DNA from 4 places in the Paracoccus sp. J39 genome. Region 2 is predicted to be linked to each of the others. Evidence: riboswitches for the same ligand, from Rfam matches in the RefSeq annotation. Region 2 holds a riboswitch; each other region holds the start of a gene.

Region 1 (2,193 bases), on a different contig from region 2:
CCTGCCGTGCCGAGATGGACGGGGCCGGGTGCACGACCCCGAAACGCCAAAGGCAGCCCGGAGGCTGCCTTGCAGCGTCGGTGGCGACGCTTCACTCGGCCGCGAAGCTGGTGGCGAACTGTCCGCACCAGTCGTTCGACTTGACGACCGGCCAATAGCCCCTGGTATCCGCATCCTTCTGGGTGACCGGCGGGTTGGCGCGGCACAGGCCGGAATCCGAAAGCGTGCTGGCGGAGTTGGCGACGTGATCCTCATAGAACGCGCAGGCGTTGCAAGCGGTCTTTGCCATGTTTGTTTCTCCTGGCTGGCTGGCTGGGTCCTGTGGTGGCTGGCTGGCTTTCCGCTGGCTGGCGACCTTGAGCCGGATATAGAGAGGGATTCGCGGAAGGTCAATAAATAATCTAGCAAAAACATATAGTTGACAGAATTCCTCGGTGACATTTTCCTGATGCGAACTGTCGGGTTCGGATTTTGCGTCCCGTGGAAAACGCTCAGGAATGGACGGCGCGCCCGTGCCATCCGCGGCCGGCGCCCCGGCCGCGCCCTCCGGCGGTGGCGAGGTTCTCGGGCCGGCGCGGAACCCGCGGCGGCTTCCCGATTCCGGCCCCCTTTTCCGGCAGGCGGCGCCTTCCCGCGCCGCAGGCGGGCGGGTTCCGCCGGTTCCATCCCGCAGCAGGCAGAGGGGCACCGATCCCTCCGGCACCAAAGCGTCCTTGCCCCCGCGGCGCGCTTCAGCGGCCGGTTCCACCCGGCGGATTGTCGCGGCCGCGCGGCGGCACCGGATTGGCGCTTGACAGCCCGCGGCGCCCTGCGGCAATGCAAGGCCGCTACGGTTCCGGCGCCATGCCGGATGAAAAGGGAACACCGGTGCGCCCGCCGGCCGCAAGACGGCCAGGGCAAGGCCGGGGCTGCCCCCGCAACTGTATGCGGTGAGCGAAGGCCGCAGGCGCCACTGGGCAACCCCCGGGAAGGCCGGCCCGAGCAACGATCCGCAAGCCAGGAGACCTGCCGCAGCGATCACCCATTTCCGGCGCGGGGCGCGCCCGGGAAGCGGCCGTTCCGCAGAGGTGACAGTCGCCGTCCCGCGGCCGGGCTGTCGGGCCTGTCCGCAGGGCAGTTCTGCAAATCGCGGGGCCGGGCCCCGTGCTGGAAAGGCTTTGGAATGTTCAGAACCCCGGTCTCCCTGCTGGCCGCCGCCGCCCTGCTCCTTCCGGCCGCCGCCACGGGCCAGGAGAGCCAGGCGCCCGTCATGCTCGACCCCGTGATCCTGTCGGGCGGCCTGTCGCCGGTCGCCGAAAGCGCCTATGGCCGCGCCCACAGCATCCTGACCGCCGGGGATCTGCAAGAGCGCGGCTTCGTCACCGTCCAGGACGCGCTGCGCGACCTGCCCGGCCTGGCCGTGACCTCGACCGGCGAGACCCTGACCAAGGTCCGCATCCGCGGCGGCGAAGCCAATCACGTGCTGGTGCTGATCGACGGGGTCGAGGCCAATGCCCCCGGCAGCGGCGACTATGTGTTCGGCGGCCTGCTGACCGAGGATGTCGAGCGCATCGAGGTGCTGCGCGGCCCGCAATCGACGATCTACGGCGCCAATGCCGCCGCCGGGGTGATCGCGATCACCACCCGCCGCGCCTCGGCCCCGGGGCTGAGCTATGGCGGTGGGGTCGAGATCGGCGGTCAGGGCACCCGCGCCGCCAGCGCCCATCTTCGCGCCATGGGCGCGCGCGGCCAGATCAGCCTCTCGGCCGCGACGCGCCATACCGATGGCGAGGACGCCTCGCGCACGCCGGGCGGCGATACCGAGTTCAACGAGCGCGACAGCCTGACCCTCGGCGGCTCCTACGACATCAGCGAGGCGGTGACCGCCGGCTTCACCCTGCGGCGCAGCTGGCAGGAATACGGCTATGACGAATCGGTGTCCTTCGTCGCCTCGCCCGACGAATACCTGCGGGACGAGCCATGGACCGCCCACCGGGACGAGACTTACGGCTCGCTCTGGCTCGAAGCCGAGGCGCTGGGGGGTCGGCTGCTGAACCGCTTCGCCCTTTCGGGCAGCAACCAGGCCACCGCGCATTTCTACGACGGCCGGCCGGATTACGACGACGCCTCGCGGCTGCGGGATCTCAGATATACCGGCACATGGGCGCTTGATGGCGGCGATGCCCGCAACTCGGCGCAGAAGCTGAACGTCGC
Region 2 (2,193 bases):
TCTTGCCGGCATTGAGGAACGTGGGCGTCGCCGGCTGGAAGCGGCCCGAGAGCATCTCCTCCATGAAGCGCATGGCCAGCGCCTCGTCGCCGCGCGCCAGCGTCAGGGCGACCATGACCACCCGGTCCTCGTAGCGTTCCAGGTAACGCTGGCCGTCGCGGGTCTTCAGCGTATAGCTGGTGTAATACTTGAAGGCGCCCAGGAAGGTCGGGAAGCGGAACTTCCGCGCATAGGCAGCATCCCAGATCGCGCGCTGGAAATTGCGCGAATACTGGTCCAGCACCTCGGGCTCGTAATAGCCTTCGTCGACGAGATAGCGCAGCTTCTCGTCGAGATTGTGGAAGAACACGGTGTTCTGGTTGACATGCTGCAGGAAATATTGCCGCGCGGCCTTGCGATCCGCCTCGAAGCGGATGCGGCCCTCGCCGTCGTAAAGGTTCAGCATCGCGTTCAGCGCGTGATGGTCCAGCACGGCCTTTACGCCATTGTCAAGCATTCCGTCCCCCAGAATTTCTCAAGCCCCGCCCGGACGCGGGAAAGATCGTTGTCGTCGCCCGCCAGCTCGAATCGATACAGCACGGGGACGTCGCATTTAGCAGAAATGACCCTCGCCGACAGGGCGAAGGTGGCGCCGAAATTGCGGTTGCCGGCGCCGATCACGCCGCGCAGCAGCGCGCGGCGCCCGGGGTCGTTCAGGAAGCGGATGACCTGTTTCGGCACCGCGCCCCGCCCCGCGCCATCGGCATAGGTCGGGCAGATCAGCACATAGGGCCGGCCGGGCTCGGGCAGGATCTCGCACGGCGAGACCGGGATGCGGAGCGCCGGCAGCCCCAGCCGCGCCATGAAGCGCGCCGTGTTCCCCGAGCCCGAGGAATAATAGACCAGTTCGCCCCGGTGCCCGCCCATGGCCGCGCGTTCAGGACAGCCGGCCGATCATGTCGGGCCGGAAACCCGCCCAATGCGCCTCGCCGGCGACGACGACGGGCGCCTGGCGATAGCCGAGCGAGGTGACCAGTTCCATCGCCGCCTCATCCTCGGTCAGGTCGACCAGCTGATAGGGCAGGCCGCGCGCCTCGAGCGCCCGGGTCGTGGCGGTGCATTGCACGCAGGCGGGCTTGGAATAAACGGTGATGGTCATGCCTCTGCTCCTTCTTTCTGTCGGCAAGCAGGGGCCGCGCCCGATGACCGCGCCATCGGAACCGCTTCAGCCCCGCGCCCGCCGCACGGTTTCGTCCTTTCGCGCCATGGCAGGTCTTCTGACTCGCGGGTCCCGGCTTGGCTGGCCTTCCCGGGGCTGGCCCCAGTGGCATTCCAGCGTCGCTCTCCGCTTACAGCTGCGGGGGCAGTGCCGGCCTTGCACCGGCTTCCCTGTTGATCCCCGAGTCGCCCCGGAGGTAACCATGACCCCTGCAGTTAGCCACGCTCCGCCACGCAGGTCAATCCACATCTAGTGGGAAACTGCCCGCCCATTGGAACATCTGGTGGGCTTTCGAACGCCCGCGGGGCGGGCGCCACTTGCATCCCGGCCGAGAGTTGCGGCACCTTTTCCGACGGGAGAGCATCCGGATTGTTGAATCGCTGCAACAGTCGGGCCTGCCGATCCGGGATTTTACGCAGCGTCGTTTGACAATTTGCGACAATTAACCCTCTTGCATGGATCACGCGCGGCTAGGACAGGGGGCGACTGCTCCCCCTCCCGGCTCGTTTCACCGCAAGCCACTCTGCTGAGCCAGCACGTTCCTGTCGCCTCCATCCTCGCGGATGGCAGCGATTTCTTTTGTGCCGGGAGCAATCCATGAACAAGTCCCATCCGAAACCGCCGGTCACGGGGGGCGCAGCGCAATTGCTGCCGACCCTGGGCCTGCTGCCGGTGCTGGCCATCTCGGCCGGCGTGGCCGGCCCTGCACAGGCGCAGGACACCGTCACTCTGGACACGGTGGTCATCCGCCGCCAGCAGGGCAACGAGGCCGAGACAAGCTACAAGGTCACCGAAAGCACCTCGGACAAGGCCACCGCGCCGCTGCTCGACACCCCGCGCTCGGTCACCGTCGTCACCGCGCGCGAGATCGAGGAGCGCGGCCAGACCTCGGTCGCCGACGTGCTGCGCACCACGCCGGGCGTCACGCTGGGCGCGGGCGAGGGCGGCGTGCCGCAGGGCGTACGCCCCTATATCCGCGGCTTCGAGGCCAGCCA
Region 3 (2,193 bases), on a different contig from region 2:
CCGCACCCAGCCCAAGGATCACCCGCGGGTCGATCACCCCATCGGTCAGCGGCAGGATCGGCAGCTTGCGCGGCGCCTCGGCCTCGATCACCGCGCGGGCGGCGGCCAGCCCGTCCTCGCCGGCCAGGTCGGCCTTGGAGAGCAGGACGATGTCGGCGCAGGCGATCTGGTCCTCGAACACCTCGGACAGGGGCGTTTCGTGGTCGAGGCTGTCGTCGGCGGCGCGCTGCGCCTCGACGGCGGCCTCGTCCGGGGCGAAGCGGCCGGCGGCCACGGCCTCGGCATCGGCCAGCGCGATCACCCCGTCCACGGTGATGCGCGAGCGGATCGCCGGCCAGTCGAAGGCTTTCAGCAAGGGCTTGGGCAGGGCAAGGCCCGAGGTCTCGATCAGGATGTGGTCGGGCTTGACGGGCATCGCCATCAGCCGCTCCAGCGTCGGGATGAAATCGTCGGCCACGGTGCAGCAGATGCAGCCGTTCGACAGTTCCATGATGTTCTCGGCCGGGCAGTTCTCGTCCGCGCAGGATTTCAGGATCTCGCCGTCGACGCCCATGGTGCCGAATTCATTGACCAGCACCGCCAGCCGCTTGCCCTGCGGGTTCAGCATCAGGTGGCGGATCAGCGTGGTCTTGCCGGCGCCGAGAAAGCCGGTGATGACGGTCACGGGGGTCTTGGTCAGGTCGGTCATGGGCTACCCAATCGGAGGAATGCGCGCGAGGCTGCGCTTGCGGAAAATCGTGACGCGCTCGCGCCAGGGCACGATGCCGTCGGGGGCGCCGGCATAGGCGGCGGCGCCGGCCAGGATCTCGGGCGCGTCCTCGGCCGACATGCGGCCATAGACATAGGTCCAGCGGCCGGGCGCCGACAGCGCGATGGCCGCGCCGCTGGCGCAGGCCGACAGGCATTCGACCGGGACGATGCGCACGCCGTCGGGGGCCCCTTCGGCGGTCAGCGCGTCATGCAGCCGCGCGCCGGGCACCGGCTCGCCCTCAAGCACCGGCTGGCCGGCGCGGCAGGTGATGCAGACATGCAGCGTGACTGTCATGCGCCCTTCATCCGTTGTGGCGGCAGGGCGCAGGGGCGCGAATGCCCCAAGCCCCAGCGGGAACACCCCGTCCGCCGGTCAATCCTTCTGCGCTGGCAGGTCTCCCGGCTTGCGGATTCGGGCCTTGGCCCACGGCCGCCCCACCTTCCCGGCTTTCGCCAGTGGCTTCGGGGCGACCTCTCCGGTCACGGTCGCGGGGGCGGCTGCTTCCAGGCGGTTGCCTGTCGCATTCCCTCTTCGCCTGTCATAGGACAGGAACCAGCGCCCCCTGTCTGTGCGCGCCCGGTCCCGACTTGTCAAGCGAAGGAGTGCCCGATGCAGACCGACGACAACGCCCGCCATACCGAGAAGATGGCGAAGATCAAGGCCGCCCGCGACAGGATGATGGCCGGGAAGCAGGGCGAGAAGGGGCTGGTCATCGTCCATACCGGCAAGGGCAAGGGCAAGTCCTCCTCGGGCTTCGGGATGATCCTGCGCTGCATCGCCCATGGCATGCCCTGCGCGGTGGTGCAGTTCATCAAGGGCGCCTGGGACACCGGCGAGCGGCGGCTGCTGACCGCGCATTTCGCCGATCTGTGCCAGTTCCACGCCATGGGCGAGGGCTTCACCTGGGAAACGCAGGATCGCGAGCGCGACATCGCCGCCGCCCGCGCCGGCTGGGAAAAGGCCAAGCAGCTGATCCGCGAACCCTCGATCCGCATGGTGCTGCTGGACGAGATCAACATCGCCCTGCGCTATGACTATCTGGATCTGGACGAGGTGCTGGCCTTCCTGCGCGACGAAAAGCCGCCGATGACCCATGTCGTGCTGACCGGGCGCAATGCCAGGCCGGAACTTATCGCGCTGGCCGATCTTGTGACCGAGATGGAGCAGGTCAAGCACCCGTTCCGCGACGGGATCAAGGCCCAGCCGGGCGTGGAGTTCTAGGAGCATGGAGAAATCGCAGGACAAGCCGAAGCTGCTTTCGGGCGGCAACCCGCAAATCCCCAAGGGCTATGGCGAGGCGCCGCTCCGCGCCTATATCGCCGCCATGCCGGGCTGGAAGCAGGAGATCGGCCAGAAGCTGGACGAGATCATCACCCGCACCGTGCCGGGGGTGAAGAAGGCGGTGAAATGGAACTCGCCCCTTTACGGGGTCGAGGAGGGGC
Region 4 (2,193 bases), on a different contig from region 2:
CCGTATATACTGCCGCGACCACGCCGTTCACGATTGCGAAACGGCGAAAATCGACGCGCAGGAAACCGCTGGCCATGAAGACCGGAGGCAACAGCCGTGCCAGCAGCGCCGCCGGCAGGACGCCGCGATCCAGCAGCCGCCGTCCCCGCTCCAGCATCTTGCCGTCCACCCAGCGCCGGACGAGACGGTTGCTTCCGGCCAGTGCGCCGATCCCGTAAAGGGCCCAGTCGCTGATGATATTCCCGGTTACCAGCGCCACCAGGGCCAGTCCGGTGCCGATCTCTCCTGCGGCGGCCAGTGCCGCGCCGGCGATGATCGCCCCTTCTTCCATGACAAAATTCGCAAGAAACAGCAGCAAGGCCAATATCAGCGGATTGCCCAGATATTGTTCGATAAGGGCTTCCACCGCGCGGAGTCTCCTTGGGGCGAGGGGCGGGACAGATCAAGCTAAGGACACCCACCCGCAAACGCAAGCCGCAAGGCTTGCGCCGGCGACACGCATGGCGCCGAACGCATCCAGATCGCGCGATGCCCAGAGGCACTCGGCCCCCCGGGGTGACGTCGATCTCCTCATCGATCTTGCCGCGATATCAAGCGCACTGCCATCAGGCGGGAAAAAGCAGATACTGCCCATCTAATCTGTTTATTTGACAACTCCCTTGTGCTATCCGGTCGCCGACGGTGCCCCGCAAGGGGTGAAAAGGGAATGCGGTGAGGGAAACCGATGCCGCAGCTGTGCCCGCAACTGTAACCGGGAGCGACCCGCATATGCCACTCTGCCCCAGGGCGGGGGAAGGCGCGGAACTCGCAAGGAACCGGAAGCCAGGAGACCTGCCGTCGCTGTCGCCCATCCCGCGGCCGGGACAAGCCGAGGGTGCGGATTTCCGCTGCGGTGACCCATGTGGATCGAAGGCAGCGGTATGTGCGATGCGACCGATAGAATCTGAACTCGCGCGCGCGGCGGAAGAACCGTCGCGGCGATGCCTTCGTATCCGGCTTCCCTTCCCGTTGAACGAGGATAAGTGCCGAAATGAAGGTCCGCCATATCATTCCCGTGCTGTTGGGCACAACCCTTGCCGTCCCGCCTGCCACCGCCGAGGACGCGGTGACGCTGGATACCATCGTCGTCACCGCCTCGCGCGCCGACCTGCCTGAACGCGCCATCGGCAGCGCCGTCACCGTCGTGACCGAGGAGCGCGCCCGCCGCGAACAGGCGAAGCGCATCACCGACCTGCTGCGGGACGTGCCGGGGGTTCAGGTCTCGCAGGACCGTCCCGGTGCCTGGACCAGCATCAGCATCCGGGGATCGGATAACGGCCAGGTGCTTGTCCTGATGGACGGGGTCCGGCTTGGCGATCCGTCCTCGACCGAGACGGCGTTCCAGTTCGACCATCTGGATGTCGAGGGCATCGACCGGATCGAGGTGCTGCGCGGCAACCAGTCCTCGCTTTACGGATCGGACGCGATCGGCGGCGTTGTCAACATCATCACCAGGCGCCCGGTCCAGGACGGCTGGCGGCTGTCCAGCGGATTGGAGCTTGGTCCGGACGGCTGGCGCCGGGCCACCGCGACCCTGCTGTGGAAAAGGGGCGATCTCGACGCCCGGGTCAGCGGCTTTTCCACGCATTACGACGGCCCGTCGCAGGCCGATCCGCGCACCAGCCCGGTTCCCGGCCCCATGGACGACGACGCCCATCGCGGCAACGGGATCGGCACGGCACTGGGCTGGCAGATCGCGCCGCAGTTGCGGGCCGAACTCTCTGCGCAGCGATACGTGGCACGAATACGATTCGCCGCCCAGTGACGGCAGCGATACGGTCGAAAAGGACGAATGGAACCTGGGCGCGCGCATCCTCCATGAAAGCGCCGACCGGACCCTGCGGCAGACGCTCAGCTGGGGCCGCTACAATGCCCGGCGAACCTATCATACCGGCTTTTCGCGGCCCGAGGGCGATGTCTACGACGGCATGCTGACCCGCTATGGCTACGACGTGACCTGGAAGCCGGCCGAGCCATGGTCGCTTGTGGGCGGCGTCACGCGCGAGAAGGAAGAAACCCTCCAGATCACCAATTATACCGGCAGCTTCATCGCCAGCAACGCCACCACCGCGCTCTTTACCGAGGCGGCCTGGCGTCCCGACGACCATCTGACCCTGACCGCCGCGCTGCGCCGCGACGACAATGATCAGTTCG

Evidence for each region. A riboswitch is a leader RNA that binds a small molecule or an ion and turns the genes downstream of it on or off. The one in region 2 is predicted to bind cobalamin.
Region 1: another riboswitch for cobalamin. It lies ahead of L632_RS0112700 (TonB-dependent siderophore receptor); the one in region 2 lies ahead of nrdH (glutaredoxin-like protein NrdH).
Region 3: another riboswitch for cobalamin. It lies ahead of L632_RS0119485 (DUF1636 domain-containing protein); the one in region 2 lies ahead of nrdH (glutaredoxin-like protein NrdH).
Region 4: another riboswitch for cobalamin. It lies ahead of L632_RS25130 (TonB-dependent receptor); the one in region 2 lies ahead of nrdH (glutaredoxin-like protein NrdH).

What each region holds. Positions count from the first base shown of each region.
Region 1 is NZ_JAEN01000011.1:132,904-135,096, forward strand. It holds gene L632_RS0112695 (hypothetical protein) at 92-289, opposite strand; cobalamin riboswitch at 814-1,028, shown strand; gene L632_RS0112700 (TonB-dependent siderophore receptor) at 1,163-2,193, shown strand, end outside.
Region 2 is NZ_JAEN01000020.1:6,429-8,621, forward strand. It holds gene nrdE (class 1b ribonucleoside-diphosphate reductase subunit alpha) at 1-496, opposite strand, end outside; gene nrdI (class Ib ribonucleoside-diphosphate reductase assembly flavoprotein NrdI) at 478-906, opposite strand; gene nrdH (glutaredoxin-like protein NrdH) at 917-1,138, opposite strand; cobalamin riboswitch at 1,229-1,418, opposite strand; gene L632_RS22940 (TonB-dependent siderophore receptor) at 1,796-2,193, shown strand, end outside.
Region 3 is NZ_JAEN01000029.1:18,803-20,995, forward strand. It holds gene cobW (cobalamin biosynthesis protein CobW) at 1-688, opposite strand, end outside; gene L632_RS0119485 (DUF1636 domain-containing protein) at 692-1,045, opposite strand; cobalamin riboswitch at 1,122-1,323, opposite strand; gene cobO (cob(I)yrinic acid a,c-diamide adenosyltransferase) at 1,361-1,972, shown strand; gene L632_RS0119495 (DUF1801 domain-containing protein) at 1,977-2,193, shown strand, end outside.
Region 4 is NZ_JAEN01000026.1:26,766-28,958, forward strand. It holds gene L632_RS23635 (DedA family protein) at 1-406, opposite strand, end outside; cobalamin riboswitch at 663-854, shown strand; gene L632_RS25130 (TonB-dependent receptor) at 1,031-1,804, shown strand; gene L632_RS25010 (TonB-dependent siderophore receptor) at 1,761-2,193, shown strand, end outside.